DNA from 3 places in the Streptococcus sp. M143 genome. Region 1 is predicted to be linked to each of the others. Evidence: predicted binding sites of a transcription regulator. Region 1 holds the regulator's gene; each other region holds the start of a gene.
What was found. Region 1 encodes NrdR, which represses ribonucleotide reductase genes. Its sites were predicted from a motif close to ACACNATATATNGTGT; they were not measured.
Positions count from the first base shown of each region.

Region 2: the regulator NrdR is predicted to act here: its motif matches at 7,410-7,425, upstream of nrdD (anaerobic ribonucleoside-triphosphate reductase).
Region 3: the regulator NrdR is predicted to act here: its motif matches at 4,807-4,822, upstream of nrdH (glutaredoxin-like protein NrdH).

Region 1 covers NZ_GG730097.1:796,000-806,029, forward strand. The annotation lists partial or broken gene HMPREF0850_RS0103405 (transposase) at 1-174, shown strand, start outside; gene der (ribosome biogenesis GTPase Der) at 210-1,520, opposite strand; gene HMPREF0850_RS10475 (NADPH-dependent oxidoreductase) at 1,534-2,247, opposite strand; gene dnaI (primosomal protein DnaI) at 2,244-3,140, opposite strand; gene HMPREF0850_RS10485 (DnaD domain protein) at 3,141-4,304, opposite strand; gene nrdR (transcriptional regulator NrdR) at 4,305-4,778, opposite strand; gene HMPREF0850_RS10495 (GntR family transcriptional regulator) at 4,919-5,284, shown strand; gene HMPREF0850_RS10500 (ABC transporter ATP-binding protein) at 5,289-5,984, shown strand; gene HMPREF0850_RS10505 (hypothetical protein) at 6,000-6,734, shown strand; gene HMPREF0850_RS10510 (LrgB family protein) at 6,772-7,467, opposite strand; gene HMPREF0850_RS10515 (CidA/LrgA family protein) at 7,464-7,838, opposite strand; gene HMPREF0850_RS10520 (MarR family winged helix-turn-helix transcriptional regulator) at 8,034-8,414, shown strand; gene HMPREF0850_RS10525 (DUF4649 family protein) at 8,512-8,733, shown strand; gene trxA (thioredoxin) at 8,749-9,063, shown strand; gene queC (7-cyano-7-deazaguanine synthase QueC) at 9,266-9,919, shown strand; gene queD (6-carboxytetrahydropterin synthase QueD) at 9,919-10,030, shown strand, end outside.
Region 2 covers NZ_GG730093.1:183,937-193,966, forward strand. The annotation lists gene HMPREF0850_RS05110 (NAD-dependent epimerase/dehydratase family protein) at 1-898, shown strand, start outside; gene HMPREF0850_RS05115 (MBL fold metallo-hydrolase) at 873-1,688, shown strand; gene HMPREF0850_RS05120 (F390 synthetase-related protein) at 1,666-2,928, shown strand; gene HMPREF0850_RS05125 (3-oxoacyl-[acyl-carrier-protein] synthase III C-terminal domain-containing protein) at 2,943-3,887, shown strand; gene cls (cardiolipin synthase) at 4,023-5,555, shown strand; gene HMPREF0850_RS13015 (hypothetical protein) at 5,630-5,773, shown strand; gene HMPREF0850_RS05135 (hypothetical protein) at 5,810-7,366, shown strand; gene nrdD (anaerobic ribonucleoside-triphosphate reductase) at 7,483-9,690, shown strand; gene HMPREF0850_RS05145 (hypothetical protein) at 9,702-9,842, shown strand; gene HMPREF0850_RS05150 (GNAT family N-acetyltransferase) at 9,887-10,030, shown strand, end outside.
Region 3 covers NZ_GG730097.1:377,563-387,592, reverse strand. The annotation lists gene HMPREF0850_RS08545 (pneumococcal-type histidine triad protein) at 1-341, opposite strand, end outside; gene ptsP (phosphoenolpyruvate--protein phosphotransferase) at 598-2,331, opposite strand; gene HMPREF0850_RS08535 (phosphocarrier protein HPr) at 2,337-2,600, opposite strand; gene HMPREF0850_RS08530 (alpha/beta hydrolase family protein) at 3,062-4,282, opposite strand; gene nrdH (glutaredoxin-like protein NrdH) at 4,935-5,153, shown strand; gene nrdE (class 1b ribonucleoside-diphosphate reductase subunit alpha) at 5,234-7,393, shown strand; gene nrdF (class 1b ribonucleoside-diphosphate reductase subunit beta) at 7,589-8,557, shown strand; gene HMPREF0850_RS08510 (DeoR/GlpR family DNA-binding transcription regulator) at 8,691-9,458, shown strand; gene lacG (6-phospho-beta-galactosidase) at 9,500-10,030, opposite strand, start outside.

The DNA of each region.
Region 1 (10,030 bases):
CAACACTCTCCAATTACCCTATTCCAACGCCAAATTAGAAGTGACCAATAATCTCATCAAACTTATCAAACGCAAGCCTTTGCTTTTCGAAACTTTGAAAACTTCAAAAAAAGGATTTTCATCGCTCTCAACATCAAAAAAGAAAGGACGAAATTCGTCCTTTCTCGATCTTAGCTGACTTCAACCCACTACAGTTAACAAAGAGCCGTTTATTTCCGTTTTCTCGCAATCAAGTGAATCGGTGTTCCCTCAAAGACAAAGGCCTTGCGGATTTGATTTTCCAAGAAACGCAGGTAAGAGAAGTGCATGAGTTCTTCTTCGTTGACAAAGATGACAAAGGTTGGTGGCTTGGTTGCCACTTGGGTTGCGTAGAAAATCTTGAGGCGTTTTCCTTTGTCTGTCGGTGTTGGATTGATAGCAATGGCATCCATGATGACATCGTTCAAGACAGCTGATGGGATACGGGTATTTTGACTTTCACTGATTTGCTTGATCATCTCAGGCAATTTATGGAGACGTTGCTTGGTAAGCGCGGATACAAAGACAATCGGTGCGTAAGGCAGGTATTGAAACTGCTCACGGATATCTTCTTCCCATTTTTTCATGGTGTGGTTGTCTTTCTCAAGAGTATCCCACTTATTGACCACGATGATCATCCCTTTACCTGCTTCGTGGGCAAAACCTGCGATACGCTTGTCGTACTCACGAATACCTTCTTCGGCATTGAGGACCATCAAGACCACGTCAGAACGGTCAATGGCACGCATGGCACGCATAACAGAGTATTTCTCCGTATTTTCATAGACTTTACCAGACTTCCGCATACCAGCTGTATCAATCATGGTAAACTCTTGGCCATCCGCATCTGTAAAATGGGTATCAATGGCATCACGAGTTGTACCAGCTACAGGGCTAGCAATCACGCGGTCTTCTCCCAAAATGGCGTTGATCAAACTTGATTTTCCAACGTTAGGACGACCAATCAAGCTAAATTTAATCACGTCTGGATTTTCTTCTTCGACTTCGTGTGGTAGATTTTCCACGATGGCATCGAGCACATCCCCTGTTCCAATACCGTGGACAGACGAAATTGGCAGCGGTTCACCCAAGCCCAGAGCATAGAAATCATAGATGTCATTTCGCATCTCAGGATTGTCAACCTTGTTAACGGCAAGGATAACAGGTTTATGGGTTTTATAGAGTTTGCGAGCTACGTACTCATCTGCATCCGTGATTCCTTCTTTCCCAGACACCACAAAAACGATGACATCAGCTTCTTCCATAGCGATTTCTGCTTGGTGCTTGATTTGCTCCATGAAGGGAGCATCGACATCGTCAATCCCTCCAGTATCAATCATACTAAAGGAACGATTGAGCCACTCACCCGTTGCATAGATACGGTCACGTGTCACACCCTCGACATCTTCTACGATTGAGATCCGCTCACCAGCGATCCGATTAAATAGAGTTGATTTCCCAACATTGGGACGTCCCACAATGGCAATAGTTGGTAAGGCCATGTTTTCTCACTTTCTACAATAACTTTTTCTGTTCTAGATTTTTCCGAGTTGAACTAGGTTCGGCTTGACCAAACTGCTCTGCTAAACGCTGACTCCAAGAGGTCGTCGCACGCGCACCAGCATAGTCCGCCTGTACTTGGTCATAGTCCAAAATCGATGCTACGGGCTGTTCTTGGTATTCTTCTTCAAATACCACTTGGTTCAAAGGCAGTCTTGGTTTGACTTCGTGTTGTTGATCTGGTACGCCAAGGGCAATCCCAAAAACAGGGTAGGTATAGTCAGGCAGGTTAAAAAGCGCTGCCACTTCTTCCGACTTGTAACGGACCAAACCGATAATCACACCACCATATCCCAGACTCTCTGCTGCAAGCAAGGTGTTTTGACCAGCAAGCGCCGCGTCTACAGACGTGATAAGGAGGCCTTCCACTCCTTGAGGTTGGAAAGTATCCGTATGAAGACTCGCTCCCTTTTCAGCTCGGTTCAAGTCACCGACAAAGAGCAAAAAGGCAGCTGACTGGCGAATGGCTTCCTGCGGAACCAACTCATATAAGGCATCTTTCTTCTCTTGACTGCGCACAAGAATCACAGAGTAGGATTGGAAATTTTTCCAAGATGACGCCATTTGTCCAGCAGTCAAAATCTCTTCCAAGTCTGCTTGAGGAATTTCTTGCTCCTTAAAACGACGAACTGAAGTATGAGCTTTCATCAGTTTAATGGTTTCTGTCATCGGCGATTTTCTCCTTCTAGTCTCGTTTCCTCTGCTAAATAACGGATTCGCTCCATAACCCGTCTAGCTTCCCAAGTCTCGTCATTTCCATTCTTTCCTTTGGCAAAATGTTTTTCCAAATCTTGGAAATTAAAGTTGGAAGTAAAGAAGGTCGGCAAATCTTCCTGCATGCGATACTGGAGAATGACTTGAAGAATCTCATCACGCACCCAAGGGGTAGACTGTTCTGCACCAATATCATCCAAGACCAGGACTTCTGCTAACTTGATGTCATACACCAAGGCCTTCACAGATCCTTCACCGATGGCATTTTTTACATCAATGACAAAACTTGGATAGTGGAGAATCGTCGTTGATGCCCCACGTTTTTCAGATAGGTCGTGAGCCAAGGCCGCCATCATGAAACTCTTTCCGACACCAAAATCTCCGTAAAGATAGAGGCCTTTTCGGATGTTTGGGTAAAGGTCAACAAAGGAATAGAGTCTCTCAAAAATCGGCAAGCGTCCTAGATCATCCAGGTCAATCTGAGCCAACTTCGCTTTCTTGAGACTTGCTGGTAGATTAATCAACTTGAGACGATTCTTAATTGCAGCCTCTTTTTCTGCCGCGATTAGTTCTGGTGTTTCTTCATAAGACACATCCGCATATCCGTGATTCATAACCAAGATAGGCTTGTAGCCACGCGCTATATAGTCCGCATCCCCACGAAGAAACTTATCCCGTTCTGTAATATATTGATTGAACTTGGAGATGCTACGATTCAACTCCTCTGGACTGAGGGATTCTTTCTGGATAAAAGCCGCCACATCTGGGTCTTTCATAATCTGCTGGACTAGGTCCTGATACTGAAAACGACTTGTCTGACGTTTGATAACGTCGCCAACACTTTCCATCTAGTCTCCTCCTTCTTCTAATCGGGCTAACATTTCTTGTTTTTTGCGTTCGAGTTCCAGACGAGTTTCCTCACTGGTTTGATTTTTATATTCTGGATTACTCCACTTGGGAACATTTGTCTTAGTCGAGCTAGTTTTCGATTTCTGGTCTTCTTGCCCTTTTTGCTGACGCTCTCGAATCCGAAGCACAGCTTCTTCTGCTGTCCGAATTTTTTGATAAGCATAGTCATTTGCGACCTTCATGGCGTATTTTTCATTGACATTGGCCGAATCAACCTTGTTAAAGGTTAAAAGTAAGACGATATTGATGACTTCGTCCAACAAGCCTAAAGATGCCATCTGGTGAAGAAGTTCCCGTTCGCTCTGGGTGATGTTCCCCTTACGAGTTTGCTTGATTTCCGCTAAAAATTGTAGGGGAGTTTTGGTTTTGGCTTCCTTGATAATGGTCATTTCTTTGGGGCTAAAGTCAGAAGAAACCTGCTTTTGCGCAATCTTTTCACGCATGCGTTTGACTGAAATAACCTGAGCTACAGCTGTCGCCTTGGCTAGTTGATAGATTTCAAACCAGGTCCATTTTTTTTCATCTGCGATGGCAAACAATTCCAAAACATCCGTTTGCTCGTCTTCAAAACGCAAGCCATCTCGAGCCATCAGGCGCTGAAAATGTTCCAAATCAAAATCATTTTTTAACTTGCTTTTAGACTCGCTTGGGGTCACTTCTTCGGTCAGGGTTGGAAAGACTTGACTCAAAGAAACCGAGAGTACTTCTCCCTCACTTGGAGCCTGCTTCATGGCAGAAACAGCTGTATCCCCAATCTTTTTCTCCAATAGTCTACTATAGACAGAATGACTTAGGAATTCCTGACTGGAAAGGGGAGAATGAAGCTGCAATTCATAGACTTCCCCCTTCTGGTAAAGAGTCAACAAGTCCACAGCAGATAAGATTTTAAAAGACTGGAGGAGCGTATTCATCCCGAAGTTCAAATGATTAAGAATATTAGCAAAGAGGTGCTCCTTTTGCCCACCATCCCAAAAAGTAATAGCATATAGATAGAGGCTCAGTGCCTCCTGACCGATAATCGGGAGGTAGCACTGCACCAGAGAAGAGGTATCTTGCGACACCCGATTATTCTTTAGAAAAGAAAAACGGTCATTTGGCTTCATTTACTTTTCCTTTTTCTTCTTAGAGGACTGGGTGATCTGCTGGAGCAGACTCTCCAACTCACTCACATCCTTAAAGCTACGGTAAACACTGGCAAAACGAACATAGGTAATCTCATCAAGCTCTGCCAATTCTTCCATGACTAAAGAGCCAATATATTCACTTTGGATCTCATTCTCACTGCGACTACGGAGCTTTTGCTCGATACGATTGACCACCATGCCGATTTCATCACTTGACACAGGACGCTTCTGGGCTGAGCGAATAATCCCATTAAAGATTTTATCTCTCGAAAACTGCTCTCGCGTACCGTCTTTTTTGACGACAACCAGCGTTCTTTCTTCTACTCGTTCATAGGTTGTAAAACGATGCTGACACTCGTCGCACTCACGTCTTCGACGGATGGTGTTTCCTTCTTCGGCTTGTCGACTATCAACAACACTAGACTTGGTAGCCCCACATTTTGGACAACGCATGCATTTCCCTCCTTGTCGTTTTCTTTTCATTATACCATTTTTTGAGCAATTCCCAAAACAATTCTTATTTTTACTTGACAAGTTTTTTGTTTTATTGTATTATTTAATTAGAACAATAAAGAAAAAGAAAGGAGACTATGATGTCCTGGTCATTTGATAATACAAAACCCATTTATTTGCAGATTATGGAAAAAATCAAATTACAGATTGTTTCCCATGAACTGGAACCCAACCAACAGCTCCCAACCGTAAGGGAACTAGCGAGCGAGGCTGGGGTCAATCCCAACACAATTCAGCGCGCCTTGTCTGACCTTGAGCGCGAGGGCTTCGTTTATAGCAAGCGGACTACTGGTCGTTTTGTCACTGAGGACTTAGATCTCATCGTTCAGTCCCGCAAACAGCTTTCTGAGGAGCAACTGAAAAACTTTGTAACGGGCATGCTTCAATTCGGCTATCAAAAAGAAGAACTGCCAAGTGTGCTTAGCGAATACATCAAAGGAGTGTAAAATTATGACATTACTAGCATTTGAAAATGTATCCAAATCCTATGGGGCTACAGCAGCCCTTAACAATGTTTCCCTTGAGATTCCCGCTGGAAAAATCGTCGGGCTTCTCGGTCCAAACGGATCTGGAAAAACAACCTTGATCAAGCTGATCAACGGACTTCTCCAACCAGACCAAGGTCGTGTCCTCATTAACAACATGGATCCGAGTCCTGCTACCAAGGCCATTGTCTCTTATCTACCAGACACGACTTATCTGAATGAACAGATGAAAATCAAAGAAGCACTGACCTACTTTAAAACTTTCTACCAAGATTTCAATCTTGAGCGGGCTCAGCATCTTTTAACAGATCTTGGCATTGATGAAAACAGTCGTCTCAAGAAATTGTCAAAAGGAAACAAGGAAAAGGTTCAGCTCATCCTGGTTATGAGCCGTGAAGCTCGTCTCTACGTGCTCGACGAACCTATTGGTGGTGTGGATCCAGCTGCCCGTGACTATATCTTGAACACCATCATCAACAACTACTCACCAACTTCAACTGTTTTGATTTCTACCCACTTGATTTCAGATATTGAGCCGATCTTGGATGAAATCATCTTCCTAAATAACGGAAAAGTTGTCCGTCAAGGAAATGTTGATGATATTCGTTATGAGTCAGGTGAGTCGATTGACCAGCTCTTCCGCCAGGAGTTCAAAGCTTAGTTAAAGGAGATTATTATGTTTTGGAATTTAGTTCGTTATGAATTTAAAAATGTTAACAAATGGTATCTAGCTCTCTACGGTGCTGTGCTTGCAATTTCGGTTTTGATTGGTGCATCCATTTCTGGCATTAGTCAGACCTACACTAGCTATGGTAATGATCCCTACTATCTGTTAGGCTTTCTGATCTTAGTTTTTGGTGGGCTCAGCGTTACTCTCTGGATCGCGACTATCTTTCTAATCGTTCGACGCTTCAAGGGAAGTGTCTACGATCGTCAGGGCTATCTGACATTGACTCTGCCCGTCTCTGAACACCAGATCATCACCGCCAAATTACTGGGTGCTCTCATTTGGTCAATCATAAGCTATATTGTATTTATCTTGAGTATCATTATTATCTTCTCACTCACCCCTGTAGTGAAAGATTTGCCACTCCTCTATCGATTTATCTCTCCTTATCTCGGTTACGGTTGGCTCTATGCCCTCTCTCTTCTGGTCGGTTCAATTACTTGGATTTTATCTATTTACCTTTGTATCTCAATTGGTCAACTATTTAACGAGTATCGTACCGCTATGGGAATTTTAGCCTATATCGTGCTTAACATCGTGATTGGCTATATTTCCATCTTCTTGCGAGTTGATGACAACTTCAATTTACTAATAACAGTTGATATTATTAAAGACGCTATTCTAGCGACTATCTATTACCTCGGAACCTACTATATCTTGAAAAACAAGGTTAATTTGCAATAAAAAATGCCCAGCTTACAAGAGCTGGGTTTTCTATACTTTAACTCAATATCAAACTAGCTACAAGAGGGCTGACAAAAACATAGAGAATACCGGTGACACCGATAGCCAAGCCACCCATGGCGCCTGCTACAGAGCCGTATCGAAAGGCCGTACCCGTTCCGACAGCATGACCTGTCCCTCCAAGGGAAAGACCTACAGCCACTGGATCATCAATTTTCAACCACTTCAAAAGGGTTGGTCCAATAACACTAGTCAAAATCCCAGTTGCTACTACGACGACCAAGGTCACAGTCGTCAAGCCTTGCAATTTTTCTGTGATTCCCACTGCCATGGCGGTTGTCACTGACTTGGGAAAGAGAGAAATGGCTAGGAAAAAGTCCATGCCAAATATTTTCGCTACTATGGCAGTAAAGCAAGTATTGACAACTACTGCTAGCAGACTACCAAAGAGAATACTCCGCGCATGGTGCTTCATCAGATGAAAACTCTTATAAAGCGGAATCCCTAGAGCCACCGTCGATGGGACAATCAAGTTGTTCAAATAAACCCCACCTTGGTAGTAATCTTGATAAGAAATACCCGTTACCTTTAGGAAAATAATGATAAAAATTGCCGACAAAAGCAAAGGCGTTGTCAATGGATGGGGGAAACGTCTGTAAATCAACATTCCTGCTAGATAAGCTAGGATAGATAAGGCGATCCCAAACAGAGGATTGGATACAAATTCACTCATTTGGCGTCTCCTTTCTCATAATCTCCCTCAAACCGTCGCTTGATAAACTGAACCACTAGGGCGATGAGGATAATATTAATCACAGCCGCAAAAAAGACAATCAAAACGATGGGCAAGAGATAGGGAGCAATCACATCAAACTTTTCCATGATACCCACTGCTGGCGGCAAAAAGAGAATGGTCATATTGGCCAGCAAGAAATTCCCGACCATATTGACATGCCTCGTTCTCAGCCACTTGAACTGCAGGGCTAGAAAAAGAATAATCAAACCGATAATACTGCCTGGGATAGGCAGATGAAAGAAACTGGAGATTCCCTCACCGATTAGAGAAATCACAAAGAGAATCATTAATTGAACATATAACTTCATCTCAAACTCCTTGAAATAGAATTCTTGCATACCAGTTTACTCTTTTTTCAGGAAATTTCAAGGAAATGCCGAAATTTTTCTTTCTTGCAAGGATTAGCTAAAAGTAGTATAATCATTGCATGCGCAATCATTTTATGCTACAAAGACAGTCAGTAATGACTTTGTGATTTTACTTTGAAAAGAAAGGAGAAAGCAATGACCTACTTAGAAAAATGGTTTGACTACAACCGCCATCAAAAAGAAATGGAAGCCTTGTTGGAAGAAACTATTGCCCAGCAGAGTGAACAAAGGCTGAACTTGAAAGAGTTTTACCTGCTCTACTATTTGGATCTAGCCGATGAAAAATCCTTACGACAGATTGATTTACCCGATAAACTCCATCTCAGTCCGAGCGCTGTTTCTCGAATGGTGGCACGATTAGAAGAGAAAAACTGCGGTTTGCTTAGTCGCAGATGTTGCGATCAGGATAGACGGGCTAGTTTTATCTGCCTGACTGACGAGGGACAAACCACCCTAGCTTACCTGCAAAAAGCCGTCGAAGAAAGACTGGAAACGAGTCTTGATTTCATTTCTTAATCAGATTTTTTAAAAAAGTTGCGTGCGCAATCATTTTTCTTGACATTCCTCTTTTCAAGGAGTACAATAAAGTCAAGATCGAACAAAGGAGTTTTATATGATCGAAATTACTTATCTAGACGCCAGTAAGCAAGAGAGAACTATGACTTTCGAGTCTTACCAAGACTTTGAACGTTCTCAACACGCCTGCCTCATCGGCGTTGCTGATTACTATACTGTCCAAAAATTAACCTACAATGGTCATGATTTGGACTACCATGGGACTTATGGAGATGTTTTCTTCTATCTCATGAAACAAGATTTAAGCCAATATAACTAAAAAAGGAGAAATACAATGGCAAAAGCAATTACAGATGCAACATTTGAACAAGAAACAAAAGACGGTTTGGTCTTGGTAGACTTCTGGGCAACTTGGTGTGGTCCATGTCGTATGCAAGGTCCAATCTTGGATAAATTGTCTGAAGAACTTTCAGAAGATGTCTTGAAAATCGTTAAAATGGACGTTGATGAAAATCCAAATACAGCTCGTGCTTTTGGAATCATGTCTATCCCAACCCTTCTCTTCAAAAAAGACGGCCAAGTGGTGAAACAAGTTGCAGGTGTTCACACAGCAGAACAAATCAAGGCCATCGTTGCTGAATTGAGCTAATCACACGAGAGACCATGTACTTCATTTGGTCTCTTTTTTCTTACCCTTTGCCATTTTTCAAAAAATATGCTAGACTGTAGGTAGAATATTACGATGTTTGGGACATGCCATCGCTAAAAAAAACCTCTACTTGGTATTTTTTAGCTCCCCTCAAGGGAGCTTTTTGCGTGCTCTGAACATTTCCCATTTTAGAAGGAGTACTATGAAACGTCATTCAGCCTTGGTCGTCTTTAGCGGCGGTCAAGATTCCACAACCTGCCTCTTTTGGGCTAAAGAACACTATAAAACAGTCGAAGCCGTCACCTTTGCCTACGGCCAACGCCATCATCTCGAAATTCAAGTTGCTAGAGAAATCGCTAAGGAACAGGGAATCCGTCATCACATCTTAGATATGTCTCTGCTGGGACAAATCACTGAAAATGCCTTGACTTCTGATATGGAAATCGAGCAAAAAGAGGGAGAGGTTCCCAATACCTTCGTTGACGGTCGCAACCACCTCTTTCTGTCCTTTGCGGCAGTTCTTGCCAAACAACGGGACATTAAAGACATCGTGACAGGTGTCTGTGAGACAGATTTTTCAGGCTACCCTGACTGCCGGGATGTCTTTGTCAAATCCCTTAATGTTACTCTCAACCTTGCCATGGATTACGACTTTGTTATCCAAACACCTCTCATGTGGCTGGACAAGGCTGAAACTTGGGAATTAGCCGACCAACTCGGTGCCTTTGACTATGTTCGTGAAAAGACCTTGACCTGCTACAACGGAATTATTGGAAGTGGCTGTGGAGATTGCCCAGCCTGCCACCTACGTCAGCATGGCCTTGATGTTTATCTCTCACAGAAAGGAGAGGGCTAATGTTTTTTGCTCCCAAAGAAATCAAACAGGAAACTGGGGAATCTCTTGTCTACAATCCTCACAGAACCTTGGTATCAAAAGAGTTTACCTTCGATGCTGCCCACCACCTCT
Region 2 (10,030 bases), on a different contig from region 1:
ACGCGCTTTTGGACGGAATCGCAAGGTGGGTCAGTCTTTAGAAACTTCTACTGTGGCATTTTTTCAGGGAGATTTGACCAAACAAGAGGACTTAGCTCAGGCTTGTCAAGAGATGGACATGGTTGTGCATGCGGGTGCTCTTTCTACCGTTTGGGGGCCTTGGGAGGATTTCTACCAGACAAATGTCTTGGGAACCAAGTATGTTCTGGATGCTTGCCGAGAGGCTGGTATTCAGCGTTTGGTTTATGTGTCCTCGCCTAGCATCTATGCTGCGCCTCGAGACCAGCTAGCTATCAAAGAAAGCGATGCGCCTCAGGAAAATAATCTGAACAACTACATTCGCAGTAAGCTGGCTTCAGAGAAGCTGTTTAAGGATTATCCCGATGTTCCGAGTATTATCTTACGACCTCGTGGGCTTTTTGGGATTGGAGATACAAGTATTTTACCCCGTGTTCTCAAACTCAGTCAGAAGGTTGGCATTCCCTTGATAGGGGACGGTCGTCAGCTCATGGATATGACCTGTGTGGAAAATGTCGCTCTGGCAATTCGCTTGGCATTAGAGGCCCCTCAAGCTAGTGGCGAAGTTTATAATATTACTAATGGGGAACCAAGAGCCTTTAAGGATTTGATAGAAGAAACCTTGAGAGGGTTGGGCTATCCAATAACATACAGAAAAGTGTCAGCTCCTCTTCTTTCAGTTATTGCCAGTAGTTTAGAGTTTCTGTATAAGGTCTTGAAACTCAAAGGGGAACCGGCTCTAACACGCTATACCTATTATCTGCTCCGTTATAGTCAGACGCTGGACATCAGCAAGGCGGAGCGAGACTTGGGGTATCGCCCTCAAATCAGTATTTCGGAAGGGATTGAACAATATGTCCAAGATTATCGAAAGCATTGATTATTTCCCAGCAGGCTACTGTACCTGCTACACAGGTTTGCTATTTAAGGGAGTCAAGAATCAAAAGATGACCTTCCCAGCAGGTGTCTTTCTGATTAAACACAGAGACAAGGGCTATTTGCTATATGATACTGGCTATCACTATGATATTAAAACCCGGTTTCGCTATGGTTTCTATCGTTTGGGAACGCCAGTTCAAATGACGGAGAAGGACCAGATTTCACATTTACTGAAAGCGAAGGGAATCAAGCCAGAAGAAATTAACTATGTCATCCTATCTCATTTACATCCAGATCATCTGGGAGGAGCTAGTTTCTTTCCTCATGCAACCTTTATCTTGACAAAAGAAGTATATGAGGTATACCAAAAACCCAAGTTGAAAGACTTGATTTTCAAGGAGTTTTTATTAGCTTCTTTTGAGAAAAATCTAACCATTATCAGAGCTAACCAGCAACACCCGGCATTTCCCTATCGTCCGATTTGTGATCTTTTCGGAGATGGTAGTATCCTAGTTGCTTCTGTTGACGGGCATGCTAGGGGGCAAGCCTGTCTATATTTTCCAGACCTTAATCTCCTCATTGCAGCAGATCTTTGTTGGGGAATTGACCTCTTACCTTATACCAAGCAGATGCACCTGATTCCTTCCTTGGTTCAAGATAATAAGGCCGACTATATCAGGGGGACAGAGTTTCTGGAGGATGTCTTAAAGGACGGTATTGAGGTAGTTGTTAGCCATGATCCTGTAGAAAGGATAGAGTCAATCTTACATGAAAAAAATAACCTTTCTTAAAACCTTTATCCAAACTCGATGGCTTCATCATTTCAAATCTCGAGAAGCTTTAGAAAACTATCAGAAAAAGCAATTAACCAACTATATGGACTTTTTAAAGCGAGAGTCTCCTTACTTTAAAAATGGGGTTCCTAGCGACTTTGACCATATGGACAAGGCTTTTATGATGGAACATTTCAATGAGCTCAACACCCAAGGAGTGGATCGTGATGAAGCCTTGAGCTTGGCTATTGAAAGTGAGAAGACCCGTGACTTCACTGAACTTAAAGGGGAAGTGGCCGTCGGTCTGTCTTCGGGGACGTCTGGACATCGGGGGCTCTTTATCACAACAGAGAAAGAGCGAAGTATGTGGGCTGCGGCTATCTTGGCAAAGATGTTGCCCAAGGGGCAGCTTTTTGGACACCGCATCGCCTTTTTCCTGAGAGCTGATAATGAACTCTATCAGACCATCAATACAGCGCTCATTCGTCTAGAGTATTTTGATATTTTCAAACATACAGATGAGCATATCGAGCGACTCAACAACTATCAACCAACGATTATTGTGGCGCCAGCCTCGATGTTGATTGAATTGAGCAAGCGTCTCAAGGATGGAGAGTTAGCTATTCACCCACAAAAAATCGTTTCGGTGGCGGAAATCTTGGAAGATAGTGATAGGGAACGGATTGCTGAAACCTTTTCACTATCCATCATTGACCAAGTTTATCAGGCAACTGAAGGCTTCCTAGCCTGCACTTGCTCAGCTGGCAATCTGCATCTCAACGAAGACATTATCTTTGTGGAAAAGCAGTATCTAGACGACCGCCGTTTTTATCCAGTGATTACGGACTTTAAACGAAGCAGTCAGCCTGTTTATCGCTACCAGCTCAATGATATCTTGGTTGAAAATCTGGAGCCTTGTCCCTGTGGCTCCTGCTATACACGGATTGACAAGGTCGAAGGACGTTCTGATGATATCTTCTACTTTGAAGGGCAGAATGGGGGGCAGGTAACGATTTATCCAGACTTTATCAGACGTTGCATCCTCTTTGTGGAGAATGTAGGAGATTACCAAGTTAAGCAACATTCCGAGAAATTAGTGGAAGTTTGTCTAAGCCAACGAGATGAGGACGTAGAGACAGCAATTTTAGCACAGTTCCAACTCTTGGCCCAGCAAAAAGAGTTCATAGTTCCTCGAATACAATTTTCAGATTATCACTGGGATACTAGCCGTAAACTCAAACGTATCCAACGTTTATGAAAGGAAAAAAGACAATGACAGAAGTAAAAAGACATGTAGAAATCGCAGGTTATGGCATTTGCCTTCCAAAGCATACAGTGCAATTTAAAGACCAGACACGTTATCGTGTAGTTGAAAATGAAGAATCGCAACTCGACTTGGCAGAGGGAGCTATCCAGCGTGCACTTGAACATGCAAATTTGGATATTAAAGATATCGATTGCCTTGTATCAGCTAGTGCGGTGGGTGTTCAGCCCATTCCTTGTACGGCTGCTTTGATTCATGAGCGCGTGGCAAAAGGACTCTCAATTCCAGCAATGGACATCAATACAACTTGTACCAGCTTTATTACTGCTCTATCGACCATGTCCCACTTGATTGAGGCGGGCGAATACAATCGTGTCTTGATTGTGTCTAGTGAGGTTGGTAGTTTAGGGCTCAATCCCAAGCAAAAAGAAAGTTTTGAACTCTTTAGTGATGGGGCGGCAGCCTTTATTTTCCAAAAAAGTCATCAGGAAAAAGGGGTCATTGCTAGTCTCCAACGTACTTGGTCAGAAGGGGCTCACGATACGGAGATTCGTGGAGGTCTGACTTCTTTTCAACCAAAAGAGTACTCTGAAGCGACTAAGACCAACTATATGTTTGACATGAAGGGGAAGAAAATCCTCCTCTTATCTGCTCGCAAAATCCCAGTCATGTTTGAAGAGTTTCAAGAAAAAACACAGCTAGTCTTGGCAGACGTGGACTATATCATTCCTCACCAAGCAAGTCGTGCTCTTCCTTTGATCATGGAAAAACTAGGTGTGGCCGAGGGTCAGTACCTCAATCTCGTCACTGACTATGGAAATATGGTGTCAGTCTCTGTACCGTTTGGCTTGGCTTATTCTTTGGATCATGGGCTTATCAAGGAGGGAGATGTCGTCTACCTTATGGGGACTGCAGCTGGTATGACGGTCAATATGTTAGCTCTGAAATTGTAATAATCATCTAAACACGGAACGACTGGAACTTGAGCAAAGGTAAAAGGTTGCCATCTACCCCTGAACTGAGGTATACTAGTAGAAACATTAGTTCATCAATCGGTGAGGGAGAATGATAGAAAAGGAAGGGGATGTATGACAGCTAGAAAAATGCAGCTACTCATGTCCAAATATGGTTTTAGTATTACCATCATGTTGGCAGAGTTGTTTATCGTCTTTGGTTTATTTCTCTATCTAGGGCAAATGGCTCCAATTATCTGGATTATCCTAGTCATTTTAGTGAGCTTAGCGACCATTGTATCAATTGTCAATCGGTCCATGAATCCTGAGAGTAAGGTAACATGGCTGTTAGTAGCCTTTGTGCCAGTGTTTGGGCCATTGCTCTATATCATGTTTGGAGAACGCCGTTTATCTAAAAAAGAAATGAAACAGCTAAAGCAACTCCAATCAATGGTTGACCGAGAGGACAATAGCAGAGCTCTCCGTTTGGAGTTAAAGGAAGAGGATAAGTCGGCTTACGGTGTCATCAAATCTCTCCTTAGCATGGATACGAATGCGGATGTCTATAATCGAACGGATACCCATTTTTTCCCTTCAGGGGAAAGCATGTGGCGCCAGATGCTAGAGGATCTCAAAAAAGCCGAGAAATTTATCTTTCTCGAATACTATATCATCGAAGAAGGTTTGATGTGGAATAGTATTTTGGAGATTTTGGAAGAAAAGGCAGCTCAAGGAGTAGAGGTGAAGCTTCTCTATGACGATATTGGATGTATGGCAACCTTGCCTGGAGATTACACCATCGAGCTTCGTGGTCGAGGGATTGAAGCCCACAAATTTAACAAGGTGATTCCACGCTTGACCGTTGCTTATAACAACCGTGATCACCGTAAAATCATGATTATCGATGGTCAAATTGCCTATACAGGTGGTGTCAATCTGGCAGATGAGTATATCAACCATATCGAACGTTTTGGCTATTGGAAGGATAGCGGTATTCGCCTAGATGGACCGGCTGTTAAGGCTTTTACCAGACTCTTCTTATCCACTTGGTATATCAACCGTGGGGAAATTAGTGACTTTGACCAATACCATCTCGAAAATCAACCTAGAGATGGGATGGGGCTTTGCATTCCTTACAGTAGTGGGCCAAAGCCTATCTACCGAGCCCAGGTTGGAAAAACGGTCTATCAAAACCTTATCAATCAGGCTACAGATTATGTCTATATCACGACTCCTTATCTGATCGCTGACTATGATCTAACCGAGAGTATCAAAAATGCAGCATTGAGAGGGGTAGATGTGCGAATTATGACGCCATGTATCCCAGATAAGAAGGTTATTCAGTTAGTTACTCGCGGAGCCTATCCAGACTTGCTATCTGCTGGAGTTCGTATTTATGAGTACAGCCCCGGATTTCTTCATAGTAAGCAAATGCTTGTCGATGGAGAGGCAGCTACTGTGGGAACCATCAATTTTGACTATCGGAGCTTGCTTCACCACTATGAAAATGGCGTTTTGCTTTATAGAACGCAATCTATCATAGATATTGAGAGGGACTTCAAAGAGATTTTTAAAGTTTCTCAAGAAATCTATCCCCACACAATCAAAACAAGCTGGTATCAAAGCCTGATCAAGGAAATTGTTCAGTTGTTTGCACCCATGCTCTAACTATCCACCAAGATCTAGCCCAAGGCTGGATCTTATTTTTGTCTTTTTGCGAATAGATAAGCAGGAGGATGAAAATGCTAAATCAAGAAGAACATGATTTTATCCTAGAGTTTCAAACAAGCAGTTTACACCGTTTTCGAGAGATTGAACGCTATGCTGAGCTAGATAAGAAGTTAAGGAAATATCAATCCTTAGCTGACATTCCTGTAAGATTTTGATATACTAAAACAGATAAACTTACTAGGAGAAATTGAATGAACGTATACGAGGAAAAAGACGAACAGCTAGAAGAATTTCGATACCAGTATCGGGAACGGCTGGATCAAGAGTCTGAATTTGGGCTGGAGCGAGGTAAGAAGAAACGAACTCCACTTCCGTTTTTTAGTGTGGCAATTTGGAGTCTGGCTGCTACAGCTGTTTCTGTCATGTTGCCTCTGATCTTTGGTTTGGTGAGCCCCCAACAGATGCAAGATCTTTATACTGGTTGGGCGCTACATCAGAGTGGGCAGATTTACACGGATTATTATGGTTCAAATGGACTGCTTTATTACGTACTAATCTATCTCTCTCAAGGGAGTATTCTTTTTGCTTTGGTGGAGTGGTTGGCCTTGTTCGGAGCTGGTGTTTTTCTATTTAAATCCGCAGATACCTTGACAGGTCAGGGAGAGCAGGCTAGACAGCTTTTGTTGGTTTTCTATCTGCTTGTGGGCAGTCTGGGATTTGGTGGTAGCTATGCAGTTGCTGTGGCCTTGCCTTTTCTATTTTATAGTTTTAGCCTAGTGGCTGACTATCTGGATGATCCAAGTAACGATAAAGGTTTCTTGCGAGTTGGGATGAGTTTAGCATTAGCTTTCTTCCTATCACCTATTCCCACAGCTTTGTTTGCAGCCACACTTGCCTTGAGTTTGTTTGGATTTAATATTGCCCAGCATCGATTTGCTCATGGATTGTATCAATTTTTCGCATCAGCTCTAGGATTTTCTCTCCTTTTTTATCCAATTGGCTATTATACAGTCTTAACAGGAACATTTGGTGATGCGATCAGCCATACCTTGTATCCAATAGATACACTTAGCCTATTTTCAAATGCCAATCTTATGGAGAATGCTGCTTTCTATGGCTTGCTATCCATCGGTGTTGGGATTCTGACAGTAATCTTTTCAGGATTGTTTCAGACCAAGTCAGCCAAACAATTTGCTATCTCAATAGGCGCTAGTTTAGGTTTACTGGTGACTCTTGCTCTGTTAATTCTTTCAAAGGAACCTTTGCATGGCTCACGTTTGGCAGCGATTTTGCCCTTTCTGACATTGTTATTGTTAACCAACATCAAAGAAGGAAGCTCTGATCGTATCAGTCGTAGTAGACGAAGAGTTCGCTCTTCATCACTCTTTGGTCGCTACCTCAAGGGAAATTTCTATCTACCATTAGTTGCGATAGTCTATTTACTTTTCCTACCTGTTTTGAGTCGCTATATTTCGCATCCAAGTACTTATCAGGAACGTGAGCAGCTTGCTAGCTTGGTCAAACAGCAAACGAGTTCCGAGGATCGTGTCTATGCTTGGGATAATCGGCCAGATTTCTACCGCGCAAGTGAACGCTTGGCACCAAGCTCTCTAGTGACACCAACACTCTATACTGCAAGCGACGAGAATAAAACGAAACTAGTCAATGACTTGAAAGAAAATCAACCGAAGATGATTTTGGTCAATCAAAAGGTTGCCTTGTGGTCGGATGTAGAGAGCCTACTTAGTGAAAAATACGAGCTTGTTCAGACGGATAGTAAGGAATTCAAGCTTTATAAATCTAAATAACAAATCAATATCTTGTGTATTTTTAAAAATTTTCGAAATTTTAACACAAGATATTGATTTTTCTTTTTAGAGTGGTATAATATCATTTAAGAAGAAAAATAGAAAAGAGCCTGGATATGATTGTATTAGAAGAAAACCTTGCAACCGTTCCCACTTTGTTCGTTGAAAAACGAGATGGTAGACGTGTAGTGTTTGATGTAGACAAGATTGACAAAGCTCTCCACAAGGCGGCTGACAAAGTCATGGATGTGACACCCTTGGTCGAAAAACGTCTAAATGGGCTGCTTGAGCGTATTGTTGCGGAAATTCACAGTCGCTTCCCTCAAGGTGTCAAGATTTACGAAATTCAAAATGTCGTAGAACATGAACTCCTTGAAGCTAAAGAATATGCGCTGGCTGAGGAGTATATCACTTATCGGACACAAAGGGATTTTGAGCGCTCAAAAGCGACAGATATAAACTTTAGTATCCATAAACTTCTCAATAAAGATCAAGCAGTTGTCAATGAAAATGCCAATAAAGACAGTGATGTCTTTAATACCCAGCGTGATTTGACAGCAGGGATTGTTGGGAAATCAATCGGGCTGCAAATGCTTCCTAAGCACGTAGCTAATGCTCACCAAAAAGGGGATATCCACTATCATGACTTGGACTACAGCCCCTACACTCCGATGACCAACTGCTGTTTGATTGATTTTAAAGGCATGCTGGAAAATGGTTTTAAGATTGGAAATGCAGAGGTAGAGAGTCCCAAGTCTATCCAGACTGCGACCGCTCAGATTTCACAAATCATTGCTAACGTTGCTTCTAGCCAGTACGGGGGCTGCTCAGCTGACCGTATCGATGAAGTCTTGGCTCCGTATGCGGAGAAGAATTACCAAAAACACCTCAAGGATGCGGAAGAGTGGGTCTTGCCTGAAAAACGGGAAGATTATGCTTGGAAGAAAACCCAAAAAGACATCTACGATGCCATGCAATCTCTTGAGTATGAAATCAACACTCTCTTCACTTCAAATGGACAAACACCTTTTACTTCACTAGGTTTTGGTCTAGGAACTAGTCGTTTTGAACGGGAAATTCAAAAAGCTATCTTGACCATCCGAATCAAGGGACTTGGTTCAGAACACCGTACAGCTATCTTCCCTAAACTCATCTTTACGTTGAAAAGAGGACTCAACTTAGAGGAAGGTTCACCTAACTACGACATCAAACGGTTGGCCCTCGAGTGTGCAACCAAGCGGATGTACCCAGATGTCTTGTCCTACGATAAGATTATTGAGTTGACAGGCTCCTTCAAGGTTCCTATGGGCTGCCGTTCTTTCCTCCAAGGATGGAAGGATGAGAATGGTGTCGAGGTCAATTCAGGTCGGATGAATCTAGGAGTTGTGACGGTCAATCTGCCTCGCATTGCCCTCGAGTCTGAAGGAGATCTGAATAAGTTTTGGGAAATCTTCAATGAGCGGATGAATATCGCGGAAGATGCCTTGGTTTACCGTGTGGAAAGAACTAAGGAAGCAACACCAGCGAATGCCCCTATCCTCTATCAGTACGGAGCCTTCGGTCGCCGTCTCGGAAAAGAAGAAAGTGTTGACCAACTCTTTAAGAATCGCCGTGCGACAGTTTCGCTGGGCTACATCGGTTTGTACGAGGTAGCGACAGTCTTCTTTGGAAACAGCTGGGAAAGCAATCCTGAAGCCAAGGAATTCACATTGGATATCATTCGCGATATGAAACGTCGTGTGGAAGAGTGGTCTGACCAATATGGTTACCATTTCTCTATCTACTCTACACCGTCTGAAAGTCTGACAGACCGCTTCTGTCGCTTGGATACAGAGAAGTTCGGCTCTATTCCGGACATCACGGACAAGGAATACTACACCAACTCTTTCCACTACGATGTTCGTAAAAATCCAACACCGTTTGAAAAATTAGACTTTGAGAAAGTTTACCCAGAAGCAGGTGCGTCAGGTGGTTTCATTCATTATTGTGAGTATCCAGTTCTTCAACAAAATCCTAAAGCCTTGGAAGCTGTTTGGGACTATGCCTATGACCGTGTCGGCTATCTAGGGACCAATACTCCGATTGATCGTTGCTACAAGTGTGACTTTGAGGGGGATTTTGAACCAACTGAGCGAGGATTTGCTTGTCCCAACTGTGGCAATAGCGACCCTAAAACAGTAGATGTGGTCAAACGTACGTGTGGTTATCTGGGAAATCCTCAAGCGCGTCCGATGGTTAACGGACGCCACAAGGAAATCGCTGCGCGTGTCAAACACATGAACGGTTCAACCATTAAAACAGCCGGACATGAAGTAACAAATTAGAAGGAAGTGGAATGGGGAAATACCAATTAGACGATAAGGGACGCGCACAAGTGACCCGTTATCACGAGAAACACTCGAAAGGTGGAACAGGTAAAAAAGAACGCTTGCTCAACCTCAGAGAACAGTTTTTAAACAAGAACAAGAAAAAATAAAAGTGAGAGTCCGCTCTCGCTTTTCTCTTAGGTGGGAGGGGAATATGGAACTACGCAGACCGATATTGGCAGATAAAGAAGCGATTTTAGAGATGGTGGCAGAGTTTGAACAGACTCAATCAGCCCACGATGGTGGGTTTTGGAACGCCAACAATTTTGTTTATGAAGAGTGGCTAGAAGAAAATCTT
Region 3 (10,030 bases), 420 kb from region 1:
TCCTTGAGCTGGTAGTTTGGATCCTTCATCAGCAACTCTTCACTGATGATAGCGTCATAAGGGACTTTGCCATTATAGTAATGATAGTGGTCGCCATGCGAAGTGACATAGCCCTGGTCTGTTATCTTGATGACGATTTGCTCCGCATTGATGCCTTCTTTCTTGCTGACTTCATCAGGAGTCAGATTCTCCGTTTTTTGTGCCGCCTGTTTTCCATCTATATAGGAAACACGATTATTTTCTTTGACTGTTCTGGCTTGATACAGTCCCAACTCGTAAGAACAAACACTTAAAATCAAGGCTGCCGCAGAACCTGCTAGGTATTTTTTATTAATTTTCATCGAAGCTCTCTTTCTTTTTGATATTTCTAGTTGCAATTCATTTCTAAATTGCAGAAACTCCTCTCTAATAGTTAACTGGTTAATAGTTTACTCCTAAATTTGCAACTTGTCAAGAATTTTATGAACCAGTTAACGTTTTTTGTTTTCTACACTACTTTCTATCTGAACAGTCTGATTTGAGAATCCTATATTGAAAATCAATCACTAAATTTTTAAAGCAAAAAATCCCTGCAACCGAGTTGCAAGGACTTTTTGATTAATCAAAATTAACGTATTCTTTTTGAAGTTCAAGAACTTCTTCCATTGTTGAGCATTCTGTAAGGGCACGGTTTGCGTACTCTTCCATCTTAGCTGTGTCGAGTTTCTTCATCAAGCTACGTGTACGAAGTACAGATGTTGCTGACATAGAGAACTCATCCAAGCCCATTCCGACAAGGAGTGGAACAGCTTGTTGATCACCAGCCATCTCACCACACATACCAGCCCATTTCCCTTCAGCGTGAGCTGCTTTGATAACGTTGTTGATCAAGCGAAGGATTGATGGGTTATATGGTTGGTAAAGGTATGAAACTTGCTCGTTCATACGGTCTGCCGCCATTGTGTATTGGATCAAGTCATTTGTGCCGATTGAGAAGAAGTCAACTTCTTTAGCAAATTGGTCTGCAAGCATTGCTGCTGCTGGGATTTCGATCATAATACCAACTTGGATATTATCCGCAACTGCAACACCTTCAGCAAGAAGGTTTGCTTTTTCTTCGTCAAAGACTGCTTTAGCTGCACGGAATTCTTTCAAGAGCGCAACCATTGGGAACATGATACGCAATTGACCGTGAACTGATGCACGAAGAAGGGCACGGATTTGTGTGCGGAACATAGCATCTCCAGTCTCAGAGATAGAGATACGAAGAGCACGGAATCCAAGGAATGGGTTCATTTCGTGAGGCATATCGAAGTAAGGAAGTTCCTTATCTCCACCGATATCCATTGTACGAACGACAACAGGTTTACCGTTCATTCCTTCAAGTACAGCCTTGTAAGCTTCGTACTGCTCGTCTTCTGTTGGGAAGTCTTGAGAATCCATGTACAAGAACTCTGTACGGTAAAGACCAACAGCTTCAGCACCGTTGTCATTGACACCTTCAACGTCTTTTGGAGTACCGATGTTGGCAGCCAATTCAAAGTGTTTACCATCAGCAGTTACTGTTTTAGCGTCTTTCAAGAGCGCCCATTCAGCTTTTTGTTTCGCATAAGCTTCACCAGCAGCCTTGAATTCAGCTGCTTGCTCATCAGTCGGGTTGATAATAACCTCACCTGTGATACCGTTAACGGCAAGAATGTCACCGTCTTTAACGATTTCAGTGATGTTGTTTGTACCCAATACTGCTGCAATTTCAAGCGTACGCGCCATGATAGCTGAGTGGCTTGTACGTCCACCAATGTTGGTTACAAAAGCTTTTACAAAGTTTTTGTCCAACTGAGCTGTATCTGAAGGAGTCAAGTCATGCGCAATCACGATTACTTCTTCATTGATAGAAGCTGGGTTTGGCAATTTTTTACCAAGGAGGTTTGCCAATACACGTTTTGTCACGTCGCGGATATCCGCTGCGCGTTCTTGCATGTATGGGTTGTCTTCCATTCCTTCAAAGATAGTGATAAACATGTCTGTTACTTCTTTCAGACCTGCTTCTGCATTCACTTTCTTCGCACGGATAGTTTCTTTAATTTGGCTGATCATTTCAGGATCAGCAAGCACCATTAAGTGAGCGTCAAAAACTTGAGCTGCTTCTTCACCGAGCGTACCTACTGCTTTCTCGCGAATAACAGAAAGCTCGTCTTGTGATGCTTGTAGAGCGGCATCAAGGCGAGCTTCTTCTGCGTTTGTATCTTCGACTGTAATAGTCTCAAATGACAAATCCGGTTGAACGAGTAGATATGCTTTTGCAACTGCAACACCATCAGATGCTGCGATTCCTTTAAGCATTTCTGTCATTTTCCTTATGCCAATCCTTCTTTTTCCATAGTTTCAGTGATAGCAGCGATTGCGTCGTCAGCATCTGCACCTTCAGCTGAAATTGTAACGTCAGCACCTTGGCCAACACCAAGACTCATAACACCCATGATAGATTTAAGATTTACTGATTTACCTTTGTATTCAAGAGTGATATCTGAAGCAAATTTGCTAGCTGTTTGAACCAACAATGTTGCTGGACGCGCGTGAATACCTGTTTCTGCCACTACGTGGAAATCTTTAGAAGCCATAGTTTGACTCTCCTTTAGTTATTTCTTTTTTGAGTTATATGTGATAACCCTTACAAGACTGTATTATATCACCTTCTAGATAATTTTTCAAGTATTTTATGGACTTTTACTGAAAATGAAATTACTTCTTTTTCTATTAAATGAGCACTCTAGTAACTAAATAGCATATCTAAACACTAATTGTTCAAAGAATGTCATCATCAAAATTCAATTTTCAAAGCTATTTTCCCTTAATACCAATCAGAGGACAATCCTAGTAAATAATGAAATAATACTATTTAACTATAATTAATATAACTCAGTAAATCCATTATTTGAAAAGACTTCATCAAATCCTGAAATTCTAAAACCTACTCTTACCATCAACAGTAGAGAATTTATCCAATTTGCTACTTAAAGTAAAATAAGTTTGTAGCCCCTAACAGTAAAAAGGTAGATATATCTAAGTGGTATAAGTAGAACTAAAACTTTGATTGATTCCATTCAAATAAAGTATCCAACCAATCAAAAACGACATTATGGGCGAGTCTTAGATTATTGACTTGGCAATGAGCGTCCGCACCACTTTCCGCCTCAAATACTTGAAGTTTAGTTTGTTGATTTTTAGATTTAAGTTCTTCATAAATCACCTTAGTTTGATGCTGCAGTTCAGCACCCTCACCCTTTCCCATGATAAAAAGGCATGGACATTGAATTTTTTGGTAATCCACAATCTTTGCATGGTTAAATACATCATCAATAGCACTCTTAAAATCAGAAGTACCAAACTGCCATGCATACTTTTTAAGATTTAAATTTGCTGATTCATTCCAATTTCCAGCTAATTTTAAAATGGCATTTATTAACCAACTAGGTGCTTTCAAACTTGATCCAAATTCTTTTCTGAAAAGTTCTGCAACGTCGTAAATAGGGGTACTAGCAATCCAAGCATGAATTCTTGGATCCTTTTCGACAGCTTGTGCAGTAAAATATCCCCCTCCGCTGACACCATAAATAGCTAAATAATTTAGTTTAGGATTTCTATTTTCCAACCAGTCTATGCATAATGAAATTGGAATAGAAGCATCCACATCAAAGACCAGCCCTCTACTAGGATTGCTCCCTTGACCAGGAAGATCAACCATTAAAACATTATAATTTCGTATCCATCCAGGATATCCTGCAAAGTAAAATAAATCTTCGCGATAAGTATCACCTCCACCAATCATGATTATCGTTGGGCAATTATCGTCGCTATGAAGATAATAACCAGGCAAGTAAGAACCCTGATAGGGAATAGTTAATTTTTCAATCGGTGCACCTAGTGAATGAATTGCACTAGAAAACACCTTCTCCATTTGACGAACGGTCGGTAAATACTCTTCAGAAAATGGATCGGTAAATTGGATTGCCGAGCGAAGTGAGTAGGTCTGTGCAAGATAATACTGCGCCTTTGTTTGTTCACTCAATCCTGAATTACTTGCTTCTTGTTCAAGGTAGTTTACATGCGATAAAAATACATTTTTCCAGTCATCAGGCTTTGGTGAGTTCCCCAATCTTTGAGCAAGATAATAAAGCTCTCCATGAGAGAAACCAAAAATTTCACCGATTCCTAACAACCAATTGAAGAAAAAATCCGTATCACCATTCTTAAAAAATATTTGAGTCGATTGCCGTTTTAAAATAACATCATTTTCTTTCACCACGCGCCTCCTAATTCTGTGTTCTTTCATTCATTTAATCTAATTATAATCTGATAACATTCTCTATCAAACAAAAGCATTCAGATATCCATTTTTTAATCTTATAATCACAGATAGTGTATCACATAAAATGAACTTTTTCAAACATTGTATTTATATACTCCTTATGAAAGGATACGAAACTCATAAGTATCCTATATAAAATTAACCAATGATCCATTTTTATGAATACATCATAATCTGTCATTTCCACTTTGGTTATATTTTAGATATTCTAATACAAAATATTGGGACATCTTGTGTAGAAAATTTCTTTTTTTCGTAAATATTACAGTTTCTATTTTATTAAAGTATTGTCTCAGCTAGACTTATTCCTGTTCTTACGATTTTTGCTATTTTCTTCGTTTTCCTTTCTGATAACTTGCTGAAAATCTTCTATTTATCTTACCAATATACAGTATATAGTTTTTTTGTTTTGATAAACTTTGATAGTTCAATGAAAGCCAAAGCTTATGTTTTAAAAACCACTATATCTTGTATTTGGTTTTTAAAACTGTAACTTTTAGGCACAAGATTTAGTTTAAAAAGTTTGACAAAGTTTTTTTTTCTGATATACTAAGAAAGTAATCAAATTTTATGAGGAGTTACGAAAATGGTAACGGTTTATTCTAAAAATAATTGTGTACAATGTAAAATGACCAAACGTTTCTTGGATAGCAACAATGTCGCTTATCGTGAGATCAATCTCGACGAGCAACCTGAGTACATCGATCAAGTTAAAGAGCTCGGTTTCAGCGCAGCTCCTGTTATCCAAACACCAACTGAAGTCTTTTCAGGCTTCCAACCAGGAAAACTGAAACAATTAGCATAATCTTAGTACATCATCCAGAAGAAACTGCTTCTAGGGCTAACTTAGAGGCCTTTCTTTTGTAATTAGATAAAGGAAATTTTATGGGATTAAAACATCTTGAGGACGTGACCTACTTCCGTCTCAATAACGAAATTAACCGTCCTGTTAATGGACAAATCATGCTTCATAAAGATAAAGAAGCCTTGGATGCCTTCTTTAAAGAAAATGTAGTTCCAAACACTATGGTTTTTGATTCAATCACTGATAAAATCAACTACCTCATTGAACACAACTACATTGAAACAGCATTTATTAAGAAATACCGTCCAGAATTCTTGGAAGAATTGTCTCAATTTATCAAGGATCAAAACTTTCAATTCAAGTCTTTCATGGCTGCCTATAAGTTCTATAATCAATACGCCTTGAAGACTAATGACGGTGAATATTACCTTGAAAGCATGGAAGACCGCGTCTTCTTTAACGCACTTTATTTCGCAGATGGTAATGAAGCGATTGCGACTGATATTGCCAATGAAATTATCCACCAACGCTACCAACCTGCTACTCCTTCCTTCTTGAATGCTGGACGTGCTCGTCGTGGTGAGTTGGTATCTTGCTTCTTGATCCAAGTAACGGATGATATGAACTCTATCGGACGTTCCATCAACTCAGCTCTTCAACTTTCACGTATTGGTGGTGGTGTGGGAATTTCCCTCAGCAACCTTCGTGAAGCCGGAGCTCCTATCAAAGGTTATGAAGGAGCAGCTTCTGGTGTCGTACCAGTTATGAAGCTTTTTGAAGACAGCTTCTCTTACTCTAACCAATTGGGTCAACGTCAAGGTGCTGGTGTTGTCTACCTCAACGTCTTTCACCCAGATATCATCGCTTTCCTTTCCACTAAGAAAGAAAATGCCGATGAAAAAGTTCGTGTTAAGACCCTTTCGCTTGGTGTTGTGGTGCCCGATAAATTCTACGAATTGGCTCGTAAAAATGAAGAAATGTACCTCTTCAGCCCATACTCTGTAGAGCTTGAGTACGGTGTGCCATTCAACTACATCGACATCACTGAAAAATATGAAGAATTAGTAGCAAATCCAAATATCCGCAAGACAAAAATCAAGGCGCGTGATTTGGAAACTGAAATTTCTAAATTGCAACAAGAGTCTGGTTACCCTTATGTAGTCAACATTGATACAGCCAACCGTGCTAATCCCGTTGATGGTAAGATTATCATGAGTAACTTGTGTTCTGAGATTCTTCAAGTTCAAGAACCAAGCTTAATCAACGATGCTCAAGAATTCCTTCAAATGGGAACAGACGTTTCATGTAACCTTGGATCAACCAACGTGGTCAACATGATGACTTCACCTGACTTTGGTCGTTCTATCCGTGCGATGGTTCGTGCTTTGACTTTCGTTACAGATAGTTCACACATCGTAGCTGTTCCTACTATCGACCACGGAAATAGCTTGGCCCACACCTTTGGTCTTGGTGCTATGGGACTTCATAGCTACCTTGCGCAACAACTCATCGAGTACGGATCACCTGAGTCAATTGAATTTACAAGCATCTACTTTATGCTTATGAACTACTGGACCTTGGTGGAATCAAACAATATAGCCCGTGAACGTGGTATCACCTTCCACAAGTTTGAAAAATCAGACTATGCTAACGGAAGCTACTTCGACAAGTATGTGACAGGCGAGTTTATTCCAAAATCAGACCGTGTTAAAGAACTCTTTAAAGATGTCTTTATCCCAAGTGCTGCTGATTGGGCGGAACTTCGCGAAAAGGTTCAAGCAGATGGTCTTTATCACCAAAACCGTCTAGCTGTTGCTCCAAATGGTTCTATCAGTTACATCAACGATGTTTCTGCTTCTATCCACCCGATTACGCAACGTATCGAAGAACGCCAAGAGAAGAAAATCGGTAAAATCTACTATCCTGCTGCAGGTTTGTCAACAGATACTATCCCTTACTACACTTCTGCCTACGACATGGATATGCGCAAGGTGATTGATGTTTACGCTGCTGCAACAGAGCACGTGGACCAAGGGCTTTCACTCACTCTCTTCATGCGTAGCGACATTCCAAAAGGTCTTTACGAATGGAAGAAAGAAAACAAACAAACGACACGTGACTTGTCAATCCTTCGTAACTATGCCTTTAACAAGGGTATCAAGTCTATTTACTACGTTCGTACCTTTACAGACGACGGTGGAGAAGTCGGTGCTAACCAATGTGAAAGCTGTGTGATTTAACTTTAATCGGAGCCAACTAAATTCCCTCAGATTACTGATTAAAGGATTACACTAGAATAAACTTGGATAAGCATCTAAAATACTAGGAAAAATGAAAAGTCGGTCTTCCGACTTTTTGTGCGATACTCTTCTCAGACTATGATAAAATAGAGAAGATTCCTTCATCGCATTATTACATACAGAAAGAGATTTCAAATGGAAACTTACTACAAAGCCATTAACTGGAATGCCATCGAAGATGTCATCGACAAATCAACTTGGGAAAAGTTGACGGAGCAATTCTGGCTCGACACGCGTATCCCCTTGTCAAATGACCTTGACGACTGGAGAAAACTATCAAACAAGGAAAAAGACTTGGTAGGAAAAGTCTTTGGTGGTTTGACCCTTTTGGATACCATGCAATCAGAAACAGGGGTTCAGGCTCTTCGTTCAGACATCCGTACACCGCATGAGGAAGCTGTTTTTAACAACATCCAATTTATGGAATCTGTCCATGCAAAATCCTATTCTTCTATCTTCTCTACCTTAAACACCAAGGCTGAGATTGAAGAAATCTTTGAATGGACCAACACTAACCCCTACCTACAAAGAAAAGCGGAAATTATCAATGAAATCTATCTCAATGGTAGCCCACTAGAAAAGAAAATTGCCAGCGTTTTCCTTGAAACTTTCCTCTTCTACTCTGGTTTCTTTACCCCACTCTACTATCTCGGTAACAACAAACTGGCCAACGTTGCGGAAATCATCAAACTGATCATCCGTGATGAGTCTGTTCACGGAACTTACATTGGTTACAAATTCCAACTTGGTTTTAACGAATTGCCTGAAGAGGAGCAAGAAAAACTCAAAGAATGGATGTACGACCTGCTCTACACCCTCTACGAGAATGAAGAGGGCTATACAGAAAGCCTCTATGATGGTGTTGGTTGGACCGAAGAAGTCAAAACCTTCCTTCGTTACAATGCCAATAAAGCTCTCATGAACCTCGGACAAGATCCCCTCTTCCCAGATTCAGCTGATGATGTCAATCCTATCGTCATGAACGGTATTTCAACAGGGACTTCTAACCACGACTTCTTCTCTCAAGTCGGAAATGGTTACCTCCTTGGTGAAGTTGAAGCTATGCAAGATGAGGATTACAACTACGGTTTGGACTTAATTTGACCAATCATTCAAAATATCATGGTTTGTTTAAAACAACCATGGTATTTTTGTTTTGTTTTATTTTGTTTTTTTCTATTTGATTGATTGAGCGTTTTATGGTAAGATAATAATAGTAGAAATCGAGGTGATAAGGATGCTAAAGCAAGAAAAACTAGATAGTATTCTAGAAGCAGTAAACACAAAAGGCACTATTACTGTAAAAGAGATTATGGAGAGTCTTGATGTGTCAGATATGACAGCTCGCCGCTACTTACAAGAATTGGCAGATAAGGATTTGCTTGTTCGTGTGCACGGTGGCGCTGAAAAACTTCGTACAGGTTCTCTCTTAAACAACGAACGCTCAAATGTTGAAAAACAAGGCTTGCAGATTGCTGAAAAACAAGAAATTAGCCGTTTTGCAGGTCATTTGATTGACGAAGGTGAAACCATTTTTATCGGGCCAGGAACAACCTTAGAATGTTTTGCTCGTGAACTCCCAATTGATAATATTCGTGTTGTAACAAACAGTCTTCCTGTTTTTCTCATCCTAAACGAACGAAAACTAACAGATTTGATTTTGATTGGTGGAAATTATCGCTCTATCACTGGTGCTTTTGTGGGGACACTCACCTTGCAGGATTTGACCAACCTTCAGTTTTCTAAGGCTTTTGTTAGCTGTAATGGCATTAAGGATAAGGCTATTGCCACTTTCAGTGAGGAAGAGGGCGAAGCCCAACGAATTGCCTTGAATAATGCCAATAAAAAATACTTACTGGCAGATCACAGTAAGTTTAATAAGTTTGATTTTTACACTTTCTACAATATCTCAGAGATTGATACAATCGTTTCAGATTCCAAACTGAGTCAGGAGACATTTGAAAATCTATCGAAACAAACAACCATTCTTTTATCAAAACCATAAAAAATTCCCCTGCCACTTGGTGGGGAATTTTTTTGTTAGTTTTAGTCGATAATCTGCGTCTCAGCTAGTTTCTTGTACCAATGAGCCGATTTCTTTGGATAACGCTCCTGGGTTTCAAAATCAACATAGAAGAGGCCATAACGCTTTTCATAGCCATTTGACCAAGAAAAGACATCCATCAGCGACCAGATAAAGTAGCCTTTTACATTGGCTCCATCGGAGATTGCATCTGCAATCACTTCCATATGTTTCTTAACATAATCAATCCGTCCATCATCGTAGACTGTTCCATCCACAAACTCATCTTTGTATCCGAGACCATTCTCTGTGATGTAGATTTTCTTGTAATTTGGGTAATCTTTCTTCACGCGCATGATTTGATCATACAAACCTTGAGGATAGATAATCCAATCCCAGTCCGTACGTGGCACATAATCTGGAGCTACTCGACGTCCAACTCCCTTAATCTGATACTTAGAGCTTCCTTTTTCACCCTTACCGTTATGAATGATTTCTGTTTCGCCATCAAAGGCTTGCATCCAATCACTCATGTAGTAGTTAATTCCAAGGAA